Regions from separate parts of the Saliniramus fredricksonii genome, predicted to be linked through region 2. Evidence: predicted binding sites of a transcription regulator. Region 2 holds the regulator's gene; each other region holds the start of a gene.
What was found. The regulator PhoB, encoded in region 2, activates phosphate uptake and scavenging genes when phosphate is short. The targets are predictions, from matches to a motif close to TGTCATNNANCTGTCAT.
Positions count from the first base shown of each region.

Region 1 (4,049 bases), 670 kb from region 2:
TCATCCCTCCGTGATCGGCGCCGATCATTCCGGCCTGATCGCGCAATGGCGCGAGCGGCTGGAAGGTCATCGCGGGCTGCGGGGGATCCACGGGCCCTTCTTCAGCCTCGACATCGCCGCGCCCGACCCGGCCATCCGGGCCGTCGTGCAAGAGCGCCTGATGGCCGGGCTCGACGTGGCCGGCGCGCTGGGTGCGACGCATATGGTGATCCACAGCCCCTTCACCTTCTGGCACACGCTGAACTACGCCAATTACGCCTTCCTGCGCGGCGTCCTGTTCGAGGGTGCAGCCGAATGCCTCGCACCGGTTCTGGCCCGTGCTGCGGAGATCGATTGCACGGTCATGCTGGAGAATATCGACGATACCGACCCGCGTGACCGCACGGAACTCGTCGCCATGATCGAGCATCCCAATCTGATGGTCTCCCTCGATACCGGCCATGCCGAACTCGCCCACGGGCGCTACGGCGCCCCGCCCGTCGTCGATTTCATCGCTGCCTCCGCCGCGCGTCTCGGCCATGTGCATCTGCAGGATGCCGACGGCTATGCCGACCGGCACTGGCATCCCGGCGACGGCGTGATTCCGTGGCGTCCGGTCTTCTCCGCGCTCAGAGCCTGCCCGCAGAATCCGCGCCTCATCCTGGAAGTGCAAGGTGATCACGCGCGCCTGCCCGAGACGGTCTCGCGGCTCGAGCAGCGCGGCCTCGCCTGCTGAGAATCCGTCGGCGGGCCGTTACCGCATGATCACCACGCGGTCAGGGCCCGCAGGGTCGGTGTCTTCTTGAAGGCGTGATCTTCCATGCGACCGAGCAGGCGGTCGAGCAGGGCGACCGCCTCGCCGATTGCCGGCCCCTTGTTGAGCATGACGCATTCGGCGCGCGCGGCCATCGCCGCATCGGTCATCTCGCCGCGCGAGGGCACACCGTCCTTGACGAGCCCTTCGAGGACCTGTGTCGCCCAGATCACGGGAACGCCGGCGGCTTCGCAGATCCACAGGATCTCTTCCTGCATTTCCGCCATGCGCTCGAAACCGAGCTCCGCCGCGAGATCGCCGCGCGCGATCATCACGCCGAAAGGCCCGCGCGGCATGGCGCGGGCGATCAGATCCGGCAGATTTTTCACCGCATCGGGCCGCTCGATCTTGGCCACGAGACCCAGCGGTGCATCCGCGCGGGGATAGCGGGCGAGCGCGGCATCGAGCAGATCGATGTCTTCCGGGCGGCTGACGAAGGAATAGCCGACCATGTCGGCACAGGCGATGACGGTGGCGATATCCGCCTCGTCCTTGGCGGTGAGCGGCGCCAGCCCGAGGCTGGTATCGGGGCAGTTGAGGCCCTTTTCCGGCTTGATCCGGCTGCCTTTCGGCCTGGCCCGGACGACCCGGATGACCGCTTCGCCGTCTTCGGCATGCTCCACGATCCCGCCGATCTTGCCATCATCGTAGGAGACCCGGTCGCCAACACGCAGCCGCGTGACGATTTCCGGCGCGCTGACCCCGGCGGCGACGGCGATGCCATCGCCGGTATGGGGCGCGCCATGCGCCACCAGCCGGAAACGCGCGCCCGGGAACAGGCGGGCATCGGCCGGATCGCAAATAACCGCCTCCGTACGCAGTTTCGGCCCGGCAATATCCATCAGAACCTGCAGGTCCCGCCCCACCGCAAGACCCGCCTTGCGCACGTTCCCGACCATGGCGCGCCAGCCTTGCGCATCATCATGAGCGCAGTTGATGCGCGCAACATCCATACCGGCGCGCGCCAGCGCCATGACGAGATCGGCATCCTGCGCGGCCTGGCTCGGCAAGGTCACCATGATCCGGTTGCGACGATGCGGCCGCGGCGCGCCGAACAGGGTATCGGTCGCCTGATTGAGGCGCATTTCCCCGGCAAAGAAGCTCTGCTCGTCCGGAGCTGCCGTCAGGCAGGTCTTGCCGGCCAGGGCGTGCAGGGCAGCGATCACGGCATCGAGCGTCGGCATGACCCGGCTCTCGGCACGGCCGAGCGACGACAATCCCAGCCGCATCAACCGCCGTTGCAGCGGGCGGATATCGTGGTGGCGCAGGACCAGATAATGCGCGAGATTGGTCAAGGCGGGATGCGCACCGCCCGCACGGGCTTCGAAGCGGGCCAGGAGTGGCGCGGCATCATGCAGGATCGTTGCGCGCAACTGTTCGAGCTCGGCCAGCAGCGCCGCAGCCTCCGGGGATCTCACCGGCATCGCATCATCGGCCCCCGGCATCACTGGCTTGTCCATCCCGACTTTCCCTTGACGAAATTCCCGGCGAGCAAAACGCTGTTTCATGAAGCTTTCACGACAATGCGCCCATGTCCTGTCGCGGATGGGGTTTTTCCGAATCGGAAACGACGAAAGAGGCGGTTCATGATCATCGTGCAACTGAGTGATCTGCATCTGCGCGCGGACGGCTGCTATCCCCGGCACGATCCCGGCGACACGCTGGCAACGGCTATCGCGGTGATCAACCGCATGCGCCCCCGCCCGGATGCCGTACTCTTCACCGGCGACATGCTCGATCGCAGCACCCGCGATTACGGTCTTGTGCGCCCGATGCTCGACAGGCTCGACGTGCCGCTTCTGCCGCTGCCGGGCAATCATGATGACTTGGAGGCGTTTTGTGCCGCCTTTGCGGATCGTCGCGCCTGCGCGCCGGGCAAGGCGGATCTTGCACATGCCTGCTCCGACGGGCTCGTCATCGGCCTCGACAGCAACGGACCGGACGGCGGCGCCGCCATCGAGGCCGCGCAATGCGAATGGCTCGAAGCCGTTCTGCGCGACAGCGCCGGCCCGGTCCTGATCGGCCTGCACCATCCGCCCTTCAGGACCGGGATGCCGCGTTACGACGATGCACCCTTCCCCGGTGCGGATGCCGTGATGCGGCTGCTTGCAAGGCATGCCGCGCGGGTGCGTCTGGTGGCGGGCCACACGCATCGGTCGGTCCAGGGTGTCGTCAATGGCATCGCGGTGAGCACGGCCCCGCCTCTGGGCTATACACTGGCTCTGGCGCTCGTGCCCGATGCCCCCCACGCCCATACGCCCGAAGCACCTGCCATGCAGATCCATCACCTCGATGGGCATGGTGCCGTGACGCATACGCTCGCCCTCGCCCCGCGTGACCCTGTCGAGCGCATGACGCGACCGGATGAGGTGAGCGACCTTGACGCAAAGGCACGCGCGCGGATCATCGCACCCTGACCGGCATCAGCCGGTAAAGGCGTTGCCGCCCCGGCGCGCCAGCCAGAGGTTGACAGCGAGCAGGATTCCCGAGGTGATCGTGATGGCGATCACGCTCATCGCCATGCCGGTCTGAACAGAGCCCTGCTCGAATTGCGCAAAGACGAAGGTCCCCACCGTGCGCATGCCGGCCGGCGCCAGCATGATCGAGGCGACGAGTTCACGTGACGCGATGGCGAAGACCAGCATCATCGCCGCGATCAGTGAAGGAGCCATGAGTGGCAGGGTGATATGGCGCATGGCCCGCCCCCGGCTGGCGCCCGCCACACGCGCTGCATCATCGAGCGAACCGCTGATCTGACGCAGCCGGGCCACGGCATAACGTATCGGATAGGGCAGCAGAATGCCGATATAGGCCACGAGCAGGATCGCCGCCGTGCCATAGAGCGTGATCGGCAGGAACGGGCTGTTCCAGGCCAGAATTACGCCGACGGCCAGCACGATCGCCGGGATCGCATTGGGCAGGACCGACAGGCCGTCCATCACGGCCCGCCCGCGCCCCGTCCCGCGCACCACGATATAGGCCACAATGCCGCCGATCGCCGCTGTGGCGAGCGCCGTCAGCAGCGCGAGCCAGCCGCTCGTCATCAGAGCCTGCGCGGCACGGGAACCCGGCGCGACGAGCGGGGTGTAGTGGCGCAGGTCGAGATTGCTCCAGCTGAGCCCGCCGGAAATCGTTCCCAGAAGCGACGTCACGCTGATCGCCGCGAGCGGGATCACCACGCCGATCAACGCCACCAGCCAGAACAGGCCCAGAACCGGCCAGCGCCATGTGCCGAGCCGCGCCTTCTCGATATCGG
Region 1 is NZ_FMBM01000002.1:2,174,629-2,178,677, forward strand. Features, by position in the region: gene GA0071312_RS16375 (sugar phosphate isomerase/epimerase family protein) at 1-715, shown strand, start outside; gene GA0071312_RS16380 (pyruvate kinase) at 745-2,253, opposite strand; gene GA0071312_RS16385 (metallophosphoesterase) at 2,380-3,210, shown strand; gene GA0071312_RS16390 (ABC transporter permease) at 3,217-4,049, opposite strand, start outside.
Region 1: GA0071312_RS16380 (pyruvate kinase) is a predicted target of PhoB. The motif match lies at 2,300-2,316, and genes of this name have one in related genera.

Region 2 (4,049 bases):
AGGCGGACGTGTTCGCGCCCTGCGCGCTGGGGGCGGTGCTGAATGCGCGCAGCATCCCCGCTCTGCGCGTCGCCATCGTTGCGGGTGCCGCCAACAACCAGCTGGAGGACATCGCCGATGCGGACAGGCTGCACGCGCGCGGTATTCTCTACGTGCCCGATTTCGCCATCAATGCCGGCGGCATCATCAGCGTCTCACGTGAGATCGCCGGTGTCGCCGATCCCGACTGGATAGCCGGGCGCATGCACCAGCTCGACGCGAACATCGCCGCGATCCTCGCCGAAGCGGAAGCGGAGCGCGTCTCGCCGCATCACATCGCCATGCGCTTCGCCGAAAGACGGCTGGACGCGGCGGGGCGGTGAGTCCGCCGCCTGATCAGCGCAACTGCGCGACATCTCCGAGGAACGGATGCACCCATTCGTGATCGAGAAGGGCGGGCCCGAGCCGCAGGCACTTCTGCGGGTTCTCGCCGAAATCTAAGCGGCATTCATCATTCCATTGCATCAGGCCATTGCGGAAATTCGGTCCGGGAATTCCGTCGATTGCCGCAGTGTAGTAGCCGTATTCGGCCATGATGCGCTGCGCCTCCCGCACGGTCTCGCGTGAAAACGTTCCGATGACGGCGTCCACGCGCTCATTATGAAAATCAAGGGACTCAATGTAACCACCCGCCTGCAGAATCCGCGCGGCGGCGTAGTGCCGGTCGGGGCTGTCGTAGTATTGATCGACGAATAACGCGTAGACGAGGGCAGGCTCCCATTGGTACCGGATACCCGGCGCGGCCACTGCGTGATGCATGCCGGTTGCGGCCTCATCGCGGTCTTCGACTCCGAAATCAAGCGTGCCGTTTTCGATGGACAAGGCGCAGTTGGACCTGATCTCTGCATAAGCCTTGGCAACATTGGTTGCGGCCTCCATGTCGGGCGTCAGCGTACCGGTCTCGCCGCCGGTGATGCCCGCTCTGATCACGTCACGCGACCAATCCATCAGATCACGCGCGACCCGTTCGCGATCAGGCAGATCGACAAAGGACTTGAAAAAGCGGTTGGTGGGGGTGTCGTCGGCATCAGGATCGTCGGACATGCCGAAGAGGCCGGCACCCCCGATGCTGGACCTCGTCTTACATGGTGTGAAGCTCGCCGGGCGCTGGCCGGCCAGATGAATCACGTGGGCCGGTGCGAATCCGGCCTGCGAGGCGCGTTCGACAAACGCGTCGGCTTCGTTGCGCAAACGTGGCGCAATGCTGCGGATCGGATGAGCATCCCGCTCACTCCACTCCTCCAGACCAAAATGAGCGATGCTCTGCGGATAATTCTGCTGGTGAGCCCTGAACTGATCGGTCCAGTCCCAGTGCTCGGTCTGGTAGCGGCCGAGATAGGCAAAGGCGGTCATCGCGCCGGGGTCGCCCGATTCCGCATCGGCCCTTGCCGTATCGAGAAATGCACGCAAGGGCGCCTCGTGGCCGAGCATCAGCATCTCGATGCCGATCAGCATCCAGATATGATCGACCCTCCAGGCTTTCGGATCGTCACGCTGATACAAATCTGCGACGCGGTCATCCAGATAAATTTCGATCACCCGCGCGAATTCATCCTCATCGCGACAGCCGTTCTCGAGCATGGTTTCGAGCGCGAGTAACGGGGATACGTGGCGCGCCTGGGGATTGACGAAGTATTCCTGCGAAAACGATTCGACCGAATGGGCCCCGATGTTGCAGCTCTCATCGGCGCGCGCCTGATTGCTTAGCGCAGTTGCGAGGAGGCAAGCCGTGCCCACCAGGATCTGTATGGATTTCGTCATAATACCTCCCGGTAGCTCATGCGGGGCTCAGTATCCCGTCAGGCATGCGGCGGGATCCGGCTTGAGGTTTGTAAATCGTGCAGACCCGGTTGACCGCACAAACGGATCCGGAGACACATTCTAAGGAATATTTCGATGAAATTATGCAATCAAAACGTCGTGGCGACAACCAAAAATAATATTCCGATAAAAAATTATCGTGATGAACGTCGACGAATCACCCCTCAAAGGCATAGCCCGCGCCGCGCACGGTGCGGATCGGATCTGAACCCGATTGCGCCTTGACGGCCTTGCGCAGACGCCCGACATGGACATCGACGGTACGCTCGTCGATATAGACGTCGCGCCCCCAGACATTGTCGAGCAGCTGCTCGCGGGTGAAGACGCGCCCGGGCGTGCGCATCAGGAATTCGAGCAAGCGGAATTCCGTCGGGCCGAGATGCAGTTCGGTGCCGTTGCGGCGCACGCGGCGGCTGTCGCGGTCGAGCTCGATATCGCCGGCGACCAGCTTGTCGGTCAGCAGGTTGGGATCAGTGCGGCGCAGCAGCGCTTTCACACGGGCGACGAATTCCGGAACGGAAAACGGCTTGACGATATAATCGTCGGCGCCTGTTGCGAGACCGCGCACACGGTCGCCTTCCTCGCCGCGCGCGGTGAGCATGATCACCGGCAGGCGGCGCGTGTTTTCCCATGCCCGGATACGCCTGCAAAGCTCGATGCCGGAAATCCCGGGCAGCATCCAGTCCACGATGGCGATATCCGGCACATGTTCCTTGAGTCTGATTTCCGCGTCGTCACCACGCATCACGCAATCGACCTCGTAGCCTTCCGCTTCGAGATTGTAGCGCAGGAGCAGGGTCAGCGCTTCCTCGTCCTCGACCACCAGAACCTTCGTCGACATCGTGTCATCGCCTCATGCTGCGGCACGTACGGGCGCCGCCGGTTGCTTCATGCGGGGCAGGGGGGGCAGGCGCAACTCACTTGCCCGTATGTTCGACATGCTCGAGGGAGGTACGATCCTTCTTCGGGCGCTCGGCCGTCAGCGGTTCGCCCTTGACGAGGTAATGCACCGTCTCCGCGATATTGGTGGTGTGGTCGCCAATACGTTCCACATTCTTGGCGCAGAAGAGCAGATGCGTGCAGAAGGAGATGTTGCGCGGATCTTCCATCATGTAGGTGAGCAATTCGCGAAACAGCGAGGTATAGAGCGCATCCGTCGCTTCGTCGCGCTCCCAGACATCCATCGCCGCCTCGAGATTGCCCTGGGTATAGGCATCGAGGGCATCCTTGAGCTGCGCCTGGACAAGTTCGCTCATCCGGTTGACACCGAGCACCACCTTCTGCGGCTCGAACTGGCCGGAGACGGCCAGCGTGCGCTTACCGATATTCTTGGCCATGTCACCGATACGCTCGATATCGCTGGCGATGCGGATGGCGGAGATCACCTCGCGCAGATCCACCGCCAGGGGCTGGCGCTTGGCGATGGTGAGGATGGCGCGCTCCTCGATCTGGCGCTGCAGATCGTCAAGGCGGTCATCCATGGCGACCACGGCCTGGGCCTGGTTGACGTCGCGGCGCACCAATGCGGTGGTGGCATCGAGCAGCATCTTTTCCGCGATCCCGCCCATCTCCATGATGGCCGAACGCAGGCCCTGCAATTCATCATCGAAAGAGGAAACGGTATGATCGACCATGTTCGGGTTCTCCTGCAAATCGTTGTGCGGTTCAGCCGAAACGGCCCGTAATGTAATCCTGCGTCCGCTTCTCGCGGGGGCTCGTGAAAATCCCCTCGGTCGGCCCTTCCTCGACGAGATAGCCGAGATGGAAGAAGGCCGTCTTCTGCGAGACGCGGGCCGCCTGCTGCATGGAATGTGTCACCATGACGATGGTGTAGTTCGTCCGCAGCTCGTCGATCAGTTCTTCGACGCGCGCCGTTGCGATCGGATCGAGCGCCGAGCACGGCTCATCCATGAGGATGACGTCGGGATTCACGGCAATGGCGCGCGCGATGCACAAGCGCTGCTGCTGGCCGCCAGACAGTCCGGTGCCGGGCTCCTGAAGCCGGTCCTTCACCTCCTCGAAAAGGCCTGCGCGTCGCAGGCTGCCCTCGACGATCTCCTCGAAATCGGTCTTGCTGCGGGCCAGGCCATGAATGCGCGGCCCATAGGCGATGTTCTCGAAGATCGATTTCGGAAACGGATTCGGCTTCTGGAAGACCATGCCGACCCGCGCACGCAACTCCACGACGT
Region 2 is NZ_FMBM01000002.1:1,504,075-1,508,123, reverse strand. Features, by position in the region: gene GA0071312_RS13460 (Glu/Leu/Phe/Val family dehydrogenase) at 1-362, shown strand, start outside; gene GA0071312_RS13455 (peptidoglycan-binding domain-containing protein) at 376-1,494, opposite strand; gene phoB (phosphate regulon transcriptional regulator PhoB) at 2,018-2,701, opposite strand; gene phoU (phosphate signaling complex protein PhoU) at 2,778-3,494, opposite strand; gene pstB (phosphate ABC transporter ATP-binding protein PstB) at 3,526-4,049, opposite strand, start outside.

Region 3 (4,049 bases), 690 kb from region 2:
CGGAGATGAACCTGTGGAAGGCCGCCGGTGTCGCACCGGAGGGTCAATGGTATCTCTCCACCGGCTCCGGCATGGGCGCGACCCTGAACACCGCCGCCCAGGTGCCCGCCTACGCCCTGACCGATCGCGCCACCTGGCTCTCCTTCGCCAATCGCGGATCGCTGGAGATCGTCTTCGAGGGTGATCCGGTGCTTTTCAACCCCTACGGCATCATTCTCGTCGATCCCGAACGCCATCCGCACGTCAAGGCGCAGCAGGGGCAGGCCTTCATCGACTGGGTGGTCTCGCCGGCAGGGCAGGAGGCGATCGCGAGCTTTACAGTTGCGGGTGAGCAATTATTCTTCCCCAACGCCGAGTAATACCAACCCGCAATGATCAGAACCGATGAGCCCAGTCTCGCAGCCCGATGGCCATGATGCGCCATGGCTGGTCGATGATGGCGTTCCAGGCCTGGCAGCACAGGTCGAGGAGTTGGTCATAGGAGGCGAAGACTCGGTTGGAGAGGAGATTGTCGCGCATGAACTGCCAGAGGTTTTCGACCGGATTCAACTCGGGCGATTTTGGCGGCAGCGGCAGGAGGGTGATGTTTTGCGGGATCTCGAGGCCTTTGGCCATGTGCCATCCGGCCTGATCGAGAATGAGGATGGCGTGTTTGCCCGGGGCGACTGCGGCGGCGATCTCCACGAGATGAAGGTTCATGGCTTTTGTGTCGCAGCGCGGCAGGACGAGAGCCGCCCCTTTTCCCTCCTGCGGGCAGATCGCCCCGAAGATGTAGGTCGAGGCGGTGCGCTGATCGTGCGGCGCCGAGGGGCGGGTTCCGCGCTTGGCCCAGCGTCGGGTGATCTTGTTCTTCTGGCCGATGCGGGCCTCGTCGGCGAACCAGACCTCTATGTCATCGGGCGCGAGGCTCTGGTGGGCGGCGATTTCGTCCAGGCGGGCGGGGAAACTTTTTTAAAATCCTCGATGGTATGCGTGTCCTGCGCATGATGGCGCGGCCTCGCCGAGAGCTTGCGATAGCCCATCTTGCGCAGGGCCCGGCTCACCGTGTCCTCGCTCGCTGCGATGCGGAACTCCTCGTAGAGCCATTGCGCGAGATCGACGATCCGCCAGCGCACCACGCCATGGACGGACGGGATCGGTCCTTCGTCCACCCGCCGTGCCAGGGCCGCCAGATGATCGGGGCCGAGCAGAGGAGCCTTGCCCGGCGCCTTGCGGTCGACGAGCCCCTCCGGTCCCTCTCGGTTGAACCGCTCAACCCAGTCGCGGACGATCTGCGCCGTCACGCCGCCGAGCCGGGCCGCCTCCGCCCGGCTCGATCCCTCATAGATAGCCGCGATAGACAGAAGCCGGCGCGTTTGCGCCCCATCCTTCGAGCGCCGCGCCGCCGCACGGCAGCGTTCCGCGTCAAAATCATCCCGCAAGGGCAAAGCAGCCATGGCGAACTCCTCCGTTCGCCACCTTGAATCTGATTTGCGCCTCGGAGGGAATCCCCCGAGTCAATTTCAATGCGGATTGGTATAAGGGCGCTGCGCATTGCGGGGGGGCATGTATTGATTCGCATTGCCTGCCCGCAACACTTCCTCCAGGCTCTTGCTGGAACGCTTCAGATCATTCGACCAAGGTTGCGATCATGTCCCCTTGCGTGGTTAGCTGACGGTCGGCCAAAAACGATACAGCGCAGCGTGTGTAAAACCCTACAATAATACGGCAGCTATCCAGCTCTCGATCGCCGGCAGCCGAATTTCTCCTTGCGGCCCCCAATCTGACGGATCGCTACGCGACCCATTCCGGTCATTCATCGCCAATTCCACATACCCTGAAACCCGGCGGTCTGCTTCATACGAAAATTCCGCAGTCGGGTGAAATGCGGTGATTGCCCCAATTCAGGCGTACAGCTGGAACTATTACTATTCTGTATCCCCATCGGTGGATCGGCATTGGGGCGGCATCGACCGGCGTCGTTAGAGGACAAGCAAGGATCCGTTATCAATGCATAATTGAAGTGGGCCTTGGGTCCCGTCGGAAACGTTTCCGCAATTAACCACCGGATTCCCCCTAAGATCTTTCGCCAAAAAGTAAGTAAAATTTCAAAACTGGCAAGTATACAGAAAATTTATTTAGCCAACTTATCGTATCAATTGATTAATATATCGTAAAATATGCGTCACGCTGCTGTAACATTGAGATATTAATTGGTCGCTCAAAGAGTATGTATCTCCGAACAAATCGTACCGATGAGGCTGACATGTTTCGCCGGGTAACCTTTGCGCTCATTGCAGCGTCAGGAACTATCGCGTTGTCCTCAAACATCGCTCACGCCGATTGGCGTGACGAGATGCCCACCTTCCGTGTCGGCCTCCTCGGAGGCGAGAACGAAGCGGATCGCTTGCGCAATAACGAGTGTTTTCGTGTCGCCATGGAAGAGCGCCTCGGGGTGCCGGTAGAAATGTTCCCGGCCCCTGATTATGCCGGTGTCATTCAGGGGCTCGTTGCCGGGCAGCTCGATTATGCCAGTCTCGGCGCTTCTGGCTATGCCGCAATCTATCTGCAAGATCCGGAAGCAGTGGAACCGATCTTCGTTTCCGCCGAAGCGGATGGGTCGCTCGGCTACATCGCCGCGATGTATGTCCGGTCCGACAGTGACATTCATTCTCTTGAGGGGATGGAAGGCTACAGCCTCGCCTATGCCGACCCGAACTCAACCTCTGGCTATCTCATTCCGCGGGCCGAGCTCAGGGCTGCAGGTATCAATGATGCGGAGTTCTTCTCTCGCACTGGCTTCGGAGGCGGTCATGAACAGGCCGTCATCGCCGTACTCGAAGGGCAATATGATGCCGGTGTGACTTGGGTTTCCGGTCAGGGTAATCCGGCTGACGGCTACACTCGGGGCAATCTGCGCCGGATGATCGACAACGGACTTCTCGATATGGCCGATTTGCGCGTGATCTGGGAATCCAATCTGATCCCCAATGGCCCCGTGGTCGTACGCAAATCGATGCCGGATGAAGCCCGCGAGATCATCGTAGACTATCTCGCCAACCAGCTCGAAACCGATCCGCAGTGTTACTATGATATTTCCTTCGGCGAGGGGCAGGGCTGGCAGCCCGTCGATCATTCGTTCTTCGAAGGTATCGTGGCTATGCGCCGCGCCGAGCTGGAAGGCTCGCGCTGACGACAGTGAAAGGCGGCCTTTCGCGGTCGCCTTTTTCTTTTCGCGAAGAAATCTCTAGCCCTGTCGATCGCGATTGATCGACGCTCATCCCATATCGGAGTTCAAACATGAAAAGCGCCCTTGGTGCAGCCGCGTCGATCGTGCTGCTTGCCTCCTTCGCCATGCCCGCCGAAGCCGATTGGCGTGCGGATTTCGGCACCTACAACATCGGTCTGCTCGGTGGTGAAAACGAAGCCGACCGCCTGCGTCGCTACGATTGCTTCGCAAATCTGATGTCGGAGGCGCTCGGCGTCCCCGTCGAGCTTTTTCCGGCGGCTGACTATGCTGGCGTGATGCAGGGGCTCCTGTCCGGTCAGTTGCATCAGGCGGGCATGGGTGCCTCAGGCTACGCCGGCGTCTATCTGCAGGATCCGGATGCGGTTTCCCCGGTTTTGGCGACCAAGAACGTTGACGACTCCCTCGGCTATTACGCGGTGATCTACGTGCGTGCCGATAGTGATTTTCACAGCCTCGAAGATCTCGAGGGCGCGTCTCTCGCCTATGCCGATCCGAATTCGACATCGGGTTACCTGGTCCCGCGTGCGGAGCTGGCACAGTCCGGAATCGACGATGAAACGTTCTTCGCGCGCACCGGTTTCGGCGGTGGCCATGAGCAGGCGGTGATCGCGGTTTTGAACAACCAGTATGATGCCGGTGTGACCTGGACCTCGCTGATGGGCGACGTGGAAAGCGGTTATACCCGCGGAAACCTCCGCCGCATGGTGGATAACGGCCTCCTCGACATGGCGGATCTTCGCATAGTCTGGGAATCGAACCTGATCCCGAACGGGCCGACCGTGATGCGCAACGACTTGCCGCAAGAGGCCCGTGAGCTTGC
Region 3 is NZ_FMBM01000002.1:2,198,814-2,202,862, reverse strand. Features, by position in the region: gene GA0071312_RS16520 (ABC transporter substrate-binding protein) at 1-359, shown strand, start outside; one part of gene GA0071312_RS19260 (IS630 family transposase) at 376-947, opposite strand; one part of gene GA0071312_RS19260 (IS630 family transposase) at 947-1,436, opposite strand; gene phnD (phosphonate ABC transporter substrate-binding protein) at 2,246-3,172, shown strand; gene phnD (phosphonate ABC transporter substrate-binding protein) at 3,280-4,049, shown strand, end outside.
Region 3: phnD (phosphonate ABC transporter substrate-binding protein) is a predicted target of PhoB. The motif match lies at 2,163-2,179, and genes of this name have one in related genera.